3 regions of the Streptomyces sp. NPDC025806 genome follow, and region 3 is predicted to be linked to each of the others. Evidence: riboswitches for the same ligand, from Rfam matches in the RefSeq annotation. Region 3 holds a riboswitch; each other region holds the start of a gene.

Region 1 (3,913 bases), on a different contig from region 3:
AAGAGGTCCCCGACCTGGCCACCCGAGCCGACCTGACCGTCCCGGGCCCCGCCGGAGTGGCCACCTTCCTGAACTCCCTGGCCAGGGAACTGGGCGCCGCCTAGAAGGCGGTCCCCTGGGGTGCACGGAGTGTGCCTTTCAGGGGCGCGGGGAACTGCGCGAGAAGCCCCACCGGCCGGCGCCTGGCGACGAATCGTCTGCCCCTACGGCGGGGCGTCGTCGCGGCACAGCCAGCTGCCCCCTGGGGTGCACGGAGTGTGCCTTCAGGGGCGCGGGGAACTGCGCGAGAAGCCCCACCGGCCGACACCTGGCGACGATCGCCGGCCCCTACGGCGGGAATCCGCGCCGCGCTCACCCGGCGCGCAGGGCATCCAATTGGTCGAGGAACCATTGCGCGGGCGGCAACGAAGAACCCGCTGCCGCCAAGCGCTCGGCCCGTTCCGAGCGCTCCGCGTCCGGCATGTCCAGCGCCGCCCCGAGCGCGGCAGCGGTCCCGCTCACATCGAACGGGTTCACCCCGATCGCAGCGTCCCCGAGCTCCTCGTACGCCCCCGCCTCCCGCGAGAGCACCAGCGCACACCCGCCCTCGGCGACGAGCGGGATCTCCTTCGCGACGAGGTTCATGCCGTCGCGGATGGGGTTGACCAGGGCGACGTCGGCCATGCGGTACGCCGCCAGCGAGCGCGCGAAGTCGTCCTTCACGTGGAGCACGACCGGCGTCCAACCCTCCGTACCGAAACGGGAGTTGATCGACGCCGCGACCCAGGAGGCCTCCGCCGTGTACTCCTGGTACACCTCCAGGTCCTGCCGCGACGGATACGCGAACGCGAGATGCACGACCCGCTCGCGCCACTCCGGCCGCGTCTCCAGGAGCAGCTCGAAGGCCCGCAGCCCGCGCACGATGTTCTTGGACAGCTCCGTGCGGTCCACCCGCACCACGACCTTGCGCCCCGCGCCCACCTGCTCCCGCAGCGCCGCGAGCCGCTCCTCGACGTCCTCCCGGTGCGCCCGCTCCCGCAGGAACTCCGCGTCGGCCCCGAGCCCGTGCACCCCGATCTCCGTACCGCCGGGCCCGCCCACGATCCGCGTACAGCACTCCGTGAACGCGTCCGCCCAGCGCCGGGTCAGAAAGCCCAGCCGGTCCGCGCCGAGCATCCCGCGCAGGAGCTGCTCCGCGATGTCGTCCGGCAGCATCCGGAACCAGTCGACGGGCGCCCACGGCGTGTGCGAGAAGTGCCCGATGCGCAGGTCGCCGCGGAGTTCGCGGAGCATGCCCGGCACCAGGGCCAGGTGATAGTCCTGGACCACGACGGTCGCACCCGGCGCCGCCCCGTCCGCGAGGGCCCGGGCGAACGCCCGGTTGTACTCCTCGTACGCCGCCCACTGCCGCCGGAACTCCGGCCCGAACGACGGCTCCAGCGGGGTCTGGTACAGCATGTGGTGCACGAACCACAGCACCGAGTTCGCGATCCCGTTGTACGCCGCCGCGTGCACCTCCGGATCGATGTCCAGCATCCGCACACCCGGCTCGGTGATCCCGCGCCGCACCGCCTCCCGGTCCCCGTCGCCGAGCGCCGCGCACACCCACAGCTTGTCGTCGACGGAGCTGAGCGCGGACACGAGCCCGCCCCCGCCCCGCTTGGCCGTGACCGCGCCGTCGTCCCCGACGACGTACGAGACCGGGCCCCGGTTGGACGCGACAAGAACCTCAGCAGCACCAGGAGTGGAAGCCATACGGGCACGCTAGCCCGCCCCGGAAACCCTCAAACGTAACGACGCTCACGCCACCCGACGTTCAGGCCACCCGGCGCTCGCGGTACTCGTCGATCTCCGCCATCGGAGGCCGCTCCTCCGTGTCCACGTCGTGCGTACGCGGCTCGAAGCCCTTGTCGCCGCGCTCGAACTGGGTCAGCACCGGCCGCACCAGATGCCCGCGCGCGAGCCGCAGCTGCGCCGTGCGGTAGATCGCCGCCGCCATCCGGCCGAGCGCCTGCCCGTCCTGGTGCCGGTGCTTCCTGACCCCCACGTCGACCTGCGCGAGCGCGTCCAGGCCCACCGTGTGCAGCGCGTCCACGAGCAGCCCCAGCTCGACCCCGTACCCGACCGGGAACGGCAGCTGTTCGAGCAGCGATCTGCGGGCCGCGTACTCGCCGCCGAGCGGCTGCACGAAACCGGCCAGCCGCGGCCAGTGCAGATTGAGCAGCGGCCGCGCCACCAGCTCGGTCACCCGGCCGCCCTGTCCCGCGGTCCTGCCGGAGGCGGGCTCATCGAACTCGGTACCGAGCGGCCGGTCGTACATCGCCTTCACGAACTGCACGTCCGGGTCGGTGAGCAGCGGCCCGACGATTCCGGACACGAAGTCCGCGGAGAACTCCTTGAGGTCCGCGTCGACGAAGCAGACGATGTCGCCGGAGGTCACGAGGAGCGAGCGCCACAGCACCTCGCCCTTGCCGGGCCGGGCCGGGATCCGCGGCAGGATCGCGTCCCGGTGCACGACCCGCGCGCCGGCCGCCGCCGCGACCTCGGAGGTCCGGTCCGTGGACCCGGAGTCCACCACCACCAGCTCGTCGACCAGCGGCACCGCCTCCGTCATCAGCTCACGCCGGATCACGGACACGATCTGGCCGACCGTCGCCTCCTCGTCGAGCGCGGGCAGCACGACACTCACGGTCTGCCCCGACGCGCGCTTCGCGGCGATCAGCTGGTGCGGCGGCCGGTCCGCCACGGACCAGGAGCGCTCGCCCAGCCAGCGCTCTACCTCTTCCAGCACGGTCGGCTGCTCCTCACTCCGCGTGGTGGTGCGGGACGATTTGTGATCCATCTCGCGGTTCGGACGACTATCTCAAGCGCCCGAGCCGTCGGTTACAGTCTTGAACAAGGCCGGGGACCACCGCATGCCGGGGTCACCGTGAGCCGCGCTCAACAATCGAATACCGCTCATCCAGAGGGGCAGAGGGATACGGCCCGTTGAAGCCCCGGCAACCCTCCAGCCGGTCTCGTAGGACACCGCAACTGTCCATCGCGAGGCTCCCGGCTAGGGAAGGTGCCAAATCCGTCTCACGGCGAGATGCGTCGTGAGGAAGATGAGGAGAAAGGGCCTCGCCTCTCATGGCTGTACAGACTGTCGCCACCGGAACCACCCCCTCCGCGAACGCCGGGAAGACCGTGGACCTCGGTCCCGCCTCGGGCCTCTCCTGCCGCGAGTGCGGTGCGAAGTTCGAGCTCGGCCCGATCTTCGCCTGCGTCGAGTGTTTCGGGCCTCTGGAAGTCGCGTACGACCTTCCCGTCGGCGACCCCGAGGCGCTCCGCAAGCAGATCGAGGCCGGCCCCGCGAACATCTGGCGCTACGCCCCGCTGCTGCCCGTCCCGGCCGACGTCGCCGAGAAGCCCAATCTGAACCCGGGCTGGACCCACCTGGTCAAGGCCGACAACCTGGCCCGTGAACTCGGCGTCGAGCAGGGAAAGCTGTTCGTCAAGGACGACTCCGGCAACCCGACGCACTCCTTCAAGGACCGCGTCGTCGCCCAGGCCATCGAGGCCGCCCGCGCCTTCGGCTTCACCACCCTCTCCTGCTCCTCCACGGGCAACCTGGCGGGCGCCGTCGGCGCCGCCGCCGCCCGCGCCGGCTTCCGCTCCTGCGTGTTCATCCCGCACGACCTGGAGCAGGGCAAGGTCGTCATGGCCGGTGTCTACGGCGGTGACCTCGTCGCCATCGAGGGCAACTACGACGACGTGAACCGCTTCTGCTCCGAGCTCATCGGCGACCCGCTGGGCGAGGGCTGGGGCTTCGTCAACGTGAACCTGCGCCCGTACTACGGCGAGGGCTCCAAGACGCTCGCCTACGAGATCTGCGAGCAGCTCGGCTGGCAGCTCCCGGACCAGCTGGTCATCCCGATCGCGTCCGGTTCGCAGT
Region 2 (3,913 bases), on a different contig from region 3:
CCTCGTACGGCACCGGGGACCGGCTGCTCGCGGCGCAGAGCGCGTACTTCGAGCGGTGGGGCGTGGTGCCCGCGGAGCTGTTCGCGGGGTCCTGGCGGGCGGCGCTCTCCCCGCTGACGGCCCTGTTCGTGCACGGCAGCTGGCTGCACCTGCTGGGCAACATGCTCTTCCTGCATGTCTTCGGCACGATGACCGAGGAGCGCATGGGCCGGCTGCCCTATCTGCTCTTCTACCTGGTCACCGGGTATCTCGCGCTGTTCGGGTACGCCCTGGCGCACGCGAGCTCCGAGCAGACCCTGGTGGGCGCGTCCGGGGCGATCTCGGCGGTCCTGGGCGCGTTCCTGTACCTCTTCCCGGACGCGCGCGTGACGAGCCTGTTCCCGTTCCTCCTCTTCCTGCCGCTGCGCTTCCCGGCATGGGTGGTGCTGCCGTTCTGGGTGGCGCTGCAGTGGGCCGCGGCGGGGCAGGCCGGACAGGGCCCGGGGGTGGCCTATCTGGCGCACCTGGTCGGCTTCTCCACCGGGTTCCTCTACGCATGGGTGCGGTATCGGGGGAAAAAGAGGGGTGCGCGGAGCGCTTCTTTGCAAGGGCGGGGGCGGGAGACGGGAGGGCTAGAGTGAAGGCGACCCACACCACGGCCACCGAGGGAGACAGCCAGCCGTGATCACCGCGATCGTGCTCATCAAGACCAGCGTGGACCGCATCCCCGAGATCGCGGAGTCGATCGCGGCGCTGGAGAGCGTCAGCGAGGTCTTCTCCGTCACGGGCACGTACGACCTGATCGCCATGGTCCGGGTCGCCCGCCACGACGATCTGGCCGATGTCATCCCCGGCAAGATCAGCAAGATCCCCGGCGTGGAGGCGACGGACACCCACGTCGCCTTCCGCACCTACTCCCAGCACGACCTGGAGGCCGCGTTCTCCATCGGCCTCGACGGCTGAGCGGACCTCCCGGAAGCCTCGTCGAGCCTCAGGAGGCCGGGACGCAGCGCCCGTCCTCCGTGCGGTAGGTCCAGCGGGCACCGTCCCGGACGAGCTCGGCCACCGCGGCGACGAAGCGCTCGACGTGCTCGTCGGGGGTGCCCGCGCCGAAGCTGACGCGGATCGCGTTCAGCGACTTCTCGCCGGGCGCCGCCTCGGGGGCGCCGCACTCCCCCTGCTGCTGCGGGTCCGAGCCGAGCAGCGTGCGCACCAGCGGGTGGGCGCAGAAGAGTCCGTCGCGCACGCCGATGCCGTACTCGGCGGAGAGCGCGGCCGCGAAGTGCGAGGAGTTCCAGCCCTCGACGACGAACGAGATGACGCCGACCCGCGGGGCGTCGTCGCCGAACAGCGACAGCACCTTCACCTCGGGCACCGCCGCGAGGCCCTCGCGCACCTTCCGGATCAGGTGCTGCTCGCGGGCGACGAGGGAGTCGAAGCCCGCCTCGGTCAGCGCCTTGCAGGCGGAGGCGATCGAGTAGACGCCGATGACGTTGGGCGAGCCGGCCTCGTGACGGGCGGCGCTCTCGTGCCACTCCACGTCCACGCCGCCGTCCGCGCGCCGGGCGACCTTGCGCGAGGCGCCACCGCCGGCGAGGTACGGCTCGGCCTCGGTCAGCCAGTCGGAGCGGCCCGCGAGCACGCCGGAGCCGAACGGCGCGTACAGCTTGTGCCCGGAGAAGGCGACCCAGTCGACGTCCAGGTCCCGTACGGAGACGGGGTGGTGGGGGGCGAGCTGGGCGGCGTCGAGGACGATGCGGGCACCGTGTGCGTGCGCGGCGGCGGCCAGTTCGCGCACCGGCCACAGCTCACCGGTGACGTTCGAGGCGCCGGTGACGCAGACGAGGGCCGGCCCGTAGGGGTCGCGGTCGGCGAGGGCGCGCTCCAGGGTGGCGACGGCCTCGTCGGGGGTGCGGGGCGCGTTCAGGTAGGTGACGCGGGCGTCGCGCCAGGGCAGCAGCGAGGCGTGGTGCTCGGTCTCGAAGACGAAGACCTGGCAGTCGGCCGGGAGGGCCTGGGCGAGGAGGTTGAGCGAGTCGGTGGTGGAGCGGGTGAAGACGACCTGGTCGTCCTCGCGGCAGTCGAGGAACTCGGCGACGGCCGTGCGGGAGTTCTCGAACAGGTCGGTGGACAGCTGGGAGAGGTACCCGGCGCCGCGGTGCACGCTGCCGTAGTACGGGGCGTACGCGGCGACGTCGTCCCACACGCGCTGGAGGGCGGGGGCGCTGGCCGCGTAGTCGAGGGCGGCGTAGGTGACTTCGCCGCCGGTGACGAGCGGCACGGTGACGTCGCGGCCGAGGACCGGCAGCGGGGCGCCGCAGGCGGGGTCGGCGGACTCGGCGCAGGCGGCGGTGACGGCGGCGGAGGGGGTGTGAGCGGACATGGGTGTCTCCCGGCAGGACAAGGCGAAGGGATGGAGAGATCCCGCACGGCGGATATGACGGTGCTCAAAAGGCCGTCGGCGTACGGGTGTTGACCTCGACGCACGGCGGCACGGAGGCCCGGCCGGGCGGAGGGTGTGGTGGAGAAGGGGCGAGAAGCCCTAACGCATTCGCTTGCTCACGAGACTGCTCCCTCGAACGACCCAGGACCCCAGGATTCGCGAGGGGTCCGCGCTTGCCACGCGCCTTGCTGCGCATGGCCTGGTCTTCACCCGGGGCACCCCGCCACGGACGGAGGGTTGCCGGACAGCGAGCCGGGGCCTAAATCGCTGTCACTCATGACCTTGAAAAGCATCCTGCCACACGTCTCGGAAACGGCAAGGGCGCAGTCCAGATTCTGGACTGCGCCCTCGGTCAGGCAGGTGCCGCGTCACTTCTGGGTGGCGGCCACCCAGCGCTCCAGGGCCGCCTTGGCCGCCCCGCTGTCGATCGAGTGCGCGGCCCGCTCCATGCCGGCCGCGATCTGCTCGGCGAGCGTGCCCTCGCCGGGGCGCACGGCGACGAGCGCCGCCGCCGAGTTGAGCAGCACGGCGTCGCGGACCGGACCGCGCTCGCCGTCGAGCAGGCGCCGCGCCACCTCCGCGTTGTACGCCGGGTCGCCGCCGCGCAGGGCCTCGATGGGGACCGGCTCGATGCCGACGTCGCGCGGGTCGAAGCGCTCCTCGCGCACGGCGCCGTCGCGCACCACCCAGACCCGGGAGGTGCCGGTGACGGTGAGCTCGTCGAGGCCGTCGTCGCCGCGGAAGACGAGCGAGGAGTTGCCGCGCTCGGCGAAGACTCCGGCCACGACGGGCGCCATCCGGGCGTCGGCGACCCCGACGGCCTGGGCGCGGACCCGGGCCGGGTTGGTCAGCGGGCCGAGCAGGTTGAAGACGGTGCGGATGCCGAGCTGGCCGCGGGCGGCGCCGGCGTAGCGCAGCGCGGGGTGGAACTTCACGGCGAAGCAGAAGGTGATGCCCGCCTCCTCGGCGACCTGGGGCACCCGGGAGGGCGGCAGGTCGAGGTTGACGCCGAGCTTCTCCAGGACGTCGGAGGCGCCGGAGGCGGAGGAGGCGGCCCGGTTGCCGTGCTTGACGACCTTGGCGCCCGCGCCGGCCACCACGATGGCGGACATCGTCGAGATGTTGACGGTCTTGGCTCCGTCGCCGCCGGTGCCGACGATGTCGACGGTCTCGCCGGGCACCTCGATCACGTTGGCGTGCTCGTACATGCCGCGGACCAGACCGGAGATCTCTGCGACGGTCTCGCCCTTGGCGCGCAGGGCGACCGCGAAGCCGGCGATCTGCGCGTCGGTGGCCTCGCCCCGCATGATCCGGTCCATCGCCCACGCGGTGTCGTCGGCGCTCAGGTCACGGCCCTCCAGCAGGCCGTTGAGGACGGAGGGCCAGGAACGGCCCGCCGCGGTGTCGCCTCCAGCGGGGGTCAAAGCGCTCATCGCCGCTCCTGGTGATACGCGTAGGACAGGTGAGAAAGGGGCGCTCCCACCTTATCCA
Region 3 (3,913 bases):
GGAAGACCTGTCCCCACGGGCGGGCCAGGCCCCAGATCAGGAAGACGCCGAGCAGAGCCAGCAGCGCGGTGGGGTCCAGGCCCCAGGACTCCAGGGTGAGGAAGATCCCCGAGGCGCCGTTCCGCTCCGAGACGGCGAGCATCTCCTCCTTGGTGATCCCCGCGAACGTGCCGCCGGTCGCCCAGACCAGCTTCATCACCACATACGGGACGAAGGCCGATGTCCCCGCCCAGGCGGCGAGTTGGACGGGCCTCGGCGCGGCGACGGGCGCCGGCACGGCAGCGCCGCCGGACGGCGGGCGGTCGGACCGGGCCGTGGCCGCCAGCACGACCGCCCCCACCGCCGCCAGGGCCTTGTTCGCGGCGGAGACCTCGCTGTCCACCCCCTGACCGAACATCAGCGTGATCACATCCATCAGCAGGCTGAACGCGGTGATCACCGCCAGCCCGCAGGTCACCCAGAGCAGTACCCGCAGCGCCGGCCGCAGCCCGTACCGGACCACCGCCCCGCTGACCGCCGCGGCGAGCGCACCCACCGCCACAACTGCCCACCCCAGCCCGGGCGCCGCGGAGGCACCCCCGTGGTAGCTCAGAGAGGTGCCGCTCAGCGTGCAGGCGAGGCCGAAGCCGGCGTACAGCGTCGCCCACACCGTCGTCGTCCGGGCCACCCAGAGCGGCCATCTCTGCCACCAGGCGCTCCGGAGCGCCTCCGTCGTCGGTTCACCACTGGTCATGTACGGACCGTCGCAGTCACCGCTCCGGGCAGCGTCTGCCGGCGGAACGATCTCCCTCCCCCCGCCGGGTGAGTGACCGCTGAGGCCTGGGTATGACCTGCGTGCGCCGAGGCAGGTCCGCCGACGCCGGCCTGGGCGCGCCTGTCCGTGCTACATCCAGTGGATCCAGTCGCCGTGCGGGTGCGTGAACGCGACGGGTGCGCCGTCGACGGTGAGCACGAAAGGCGAGGTCTCGAACCGGGGCGGCTCGACGTCGGCGACCACGCCGGGCGCCTCGTTCGCGATCCACACGACGCCGAGCTCGCGGGTCAGCTCCGCGAAGTCGGCGCGGACCCGCGGTGGCACGTAGGCCAGCACCGCCGAGTGGAACACGACGACCCGGGCGTCCCGAGGGGCCTGCCGGACGAGACCCGGCAGTGCTGCGAACAGGTCTCCCTCGTGGACGGGCAAGGGGCGGCGCCGCGCGGTCTCCAGGGCGGACACGAGCCGTTCACGGCGGGCCGTCTGCCCCGGCCACACCAGGCACTCCAGCCAGGACCGGTCCTCGGGATCCGACGGATCGAGCGGGTTGAGGTCGATCCCGGCCGCCCATGCCACCTCGGGCATCCGCAGTTCCGGGTGCGGGCCCTCCGCCCGGCACCGCAGGGTCGGCGCCTGGGGGTCGCCGCCGGTCAGGTGTGTGTGGCCGTAGTCGTAGGAGTACCGGTCGGCGTGCAGGCACAGTCCGGCGCTCGCCCCTACCTCGATCAGGGCGAGGGGCCCGTCGAGCGTGGCCAGGGCGGGCAGGAGGGTCGCGCAGCGGCCCGGTTCGTTGGTCTGGGTGCGCCGGGTCAGCATCGTCGCCCGCAGTCGCCCGCCCTGTGCGCTGGCCAACTCCCGCAGTGTGTCCGCGTCGGGGGCCGCGCGCAGCAGGTGACGGGCCGCGGCAAACAGCAGGTTCGGCTGGCGTTTGTCGGCGGGGAGGGTGCTCAGGAAACCCAGCACCTCCGGGTCGGACGCCACCGCGAGGGCCAGCGTCTCGTAGGCGGGGGATCGTCCCGCCGCCTCGTTCTCGGCGAAGCGGCGGTAGTTCTCCGCCGTCGTCACCCGGTCGTCCAGCCCTGTCATCGCCATGGCGCGATCATAGGGGCGGGCCCGTCCCGTACAGGGTCGGCGACGGCGCCCCGACCGGGCTCGCCCGCCGGATCCGTGGTGGCCGTCGGCAGGTGGCCTCCGGAGTCTTGCTATGGTCTTCGCGAATCATCCAGAGGGGTGGAGGGACCGGCCCTACGAAGCCCCGGCAACTCCCCGTTCGACTCGGTGCTCCATCTGCGCGCCGTGCCGTCGGGATCAGTGCCAACTCCGGCTCGCGCCAACGTGGCGCGGGAAAAGATGAGGAGACACGGTGCTCTCTGTGCTGACCTTCGCCCCGGCTCTTTCCGCCCCGGGCCTTCCGCATACCCGTCTCGCGATCACCGCGGCACATCGGCCGACCTCTTCGGTCCTTCCTCGCTGATCACCCCCTCCCTCGCCCGAGCGAGGTCTCCGCGACCGGATTCTCGGTCGCGGCCCGAGACTGGAGTAGCTCTTTTCATGGACATATCCGATATTTCCAGCGGTGTCGGCGTGCTCGACAAGACCGCGGTGATCCTGGATGCGCTGGCGTCGGGGCCCGCCACGCTCGCGGGGCTGGTCGCCTCGACGGGCCTGTCCCGGCCCACCGCCCACCGGCTCGCCACGGCCCTCGAACGCCACCGGCTGGTCGGCCGGGACCTTCAGGGCCGCTTCGTCCTCGGCCCCTGGCTCGCCGAACTCTCGGCCGCGTCGGGCGAGGACCTCCTGCTGACCTCTGCGGGCCCGGTCCTCACCGCCCTGCGCGACAGGACCGGCGAGAGCGCTCAGCTCTACCGTCGGCAGGGGGACGTGCGTGTCTGCGTCGCCGCCGCAGAACGGACCGCGGGTCTGCGCGACACCGTGCCCGTCGGTTCCGCGTTCCCCATGAAGGTCGGCTCCGCCGCCCAGGTCCTGCTGGCCTGGGAGGAACCCGAGCGCTACCACCACGGCCTGCAAGGGGCTCACTTCACGGCCAGGACGCTCAGCGGGGTACGGCGCCGGGGGTGGGCCCAGTCGATCGGCGAACGTGAACCCGGCATGGCCTCCGTCTCGGCTCCGGTGCGCGACCCGGGCCGCCGTGTCGTGGCCGCCGTCACGGTCACCGGCCCGCTCCAACGCCTCACCCGCCACCCCGGCGCCCGGCTCGCGGAGGCCGCCGTCCACGCGGCGGACCGCCTCACCGAGGCCCTCCACCGACCCTGACGACGACTGCGGCCGGGTCAGCCCGTGGGGCTGGTCCAGTCGGCGGGGACATGGGCGATCCGTACGCGCTGCGGGTGGTCGCCGACCGGAACGGAGGTCACCTTCCGCCCCGTGGCGAAGTCGATGGCGGTCACCTGATCGGCGCCGCTCTCGGAGATGACGCAGGCGCGGCCGTCACCGCTGACGGTGGCCCAGTAGGGCTTGGACGCGGGGACGAGCGGGCCTTCCTGGAGGGTTCCCCGGTCGACGACGGTCGCGTAGTCGTCCATGGTGCCCGCGATGCACAGTTTGCTGCCGTCGGGATTCATGGACATGCCGTGGTGGCGCGAGTCGTTGACGAAGGTGGTGCGGTCGTCACTGGTGGCCGGGTTCTCGGGCAGGGTCTTGACCCGGGTGATCTTGTCGGTGGCGACGTCGTACTCCAGGAAGCCGTTGAAGTAGGAGACCTGGAAGTACAGCTTGGAGAAGTCGGGGCTGAAGACCGCGGGGCGGACCGCGTTGGACAGGTCCTTGCGGCCGAAGGCGTCCAGGCGGGCGCGCATGTCGATCGTCCGGACGACCTCGAAGGTGTTCGCGTCGACGACGGTGATGCGGCGGTCGCCCTTCGTCCAGTCCATGAGCGGGTCGTCGAGGGCGGTCTCCACGTTGCCGATGGACATGTTCCAGATGTACCGGCCGCCCTCGGTCCACACGTTCTCGTGCGGCTTGTCGCCGGCGGCGAACGTGCCCAGCCGACGACCGGTTTCGATGTCCAGGACGTACACGACCTTGCCGAGCGAGGCGGAGACCGCGACTTTGGTGCCGTCCGGGGACACCGCCATGTGATCGGAGCGGTAACCCGCGACCGCGAACCGCCAGTTCACCTTGCCGGTGGTCAGGTCGATG

The links. Region 3 has a riboswitch for S-adenosylmethionine ahead of ACZ4E1_RS05610 (IclR family transcriptional regulator). Riboswitches for the same ligand answer to the same signal wherever they lie in the genome.
Region 1: another riboswitch for S-adenosylmethionine. It lies ahead of thrC (threonine synthase); the one in region 3 lies ahead of ACZ4E1_RS05610 (IclR family transcriptional regulator).
Region 2: another riboswitch for S-adenosylmethionine. It lies ahead of ACZ4E1_RS01590 (aminotransferase class V-fold PLP-dependent enzyme); the one in region 3 lies ahead of ACZ4E1_RS05610 (IclR family transcriptional regulator).

The regions. Positions count from the first base shown of each region.
Region 1 is NZ_JBVHMU010000006.1:141,624-145,536, forward strand. It holds gene otsB (trehalose-phosphatase) at 1-104, shown strand, start outside; gene ACZ4E1_RS16120 (alpha,alpha-trehalose-phosphate synthase (UDP-forming)) at 352-1,734, opposite strand; gene ACZ4E1_RS16125 (glucosyl-3-phosphoglycerate synthase) at 1,796-2,770, opposite strand; SAM riboswitch class I at 2,935-3,090, shown strand; gene thrC (threonine synthase) at 3,109-3,913, shown strand, end outside.
Region 2 is NZ_JBVHMU010000001.1:350,130-354,042, reverse strand. It holds gene ACZ4E1_RS01600 (rhomboid family intramembrane serine protease) at 1-620, shown strand, start outside; gene ACZ4E1_RS01595 (Lrp/AsnC family transcriptional regulator) at 661-942, shown strand; gene ACZ4E1_RS01590 (aminotransferase class V-fold PLP-dependent enzyme) at 971-2,362, opposite strand; SAM riboswitch class IV at 2,587-2,704, opposite strand; gene trpD (anthranilate phosphoribosyltransferase) at 2,791-3,855, opposite strand.
Region 3 is NZ_JBVHMU010000002.1:434,029-437,941, reverse strand. It holds gene ACZ4E1_RS05620 (hypothetical protein) at 1-733, opposite strand, end outside; gene ACZ4E1_RS05615 (DUF2332 domain-containing protein) at 884-1,846, opposite strand; SAM riboswitch class I at 1,970-2,111, shown strand; gene ACZ4E1_RS05610 (IclR family transcriptional regulator) at 2,306-3,028, shown strand; gene ACZ4E1_RS05605 (YncE family protein) at 3,046-3,913, opposite strand, start outside.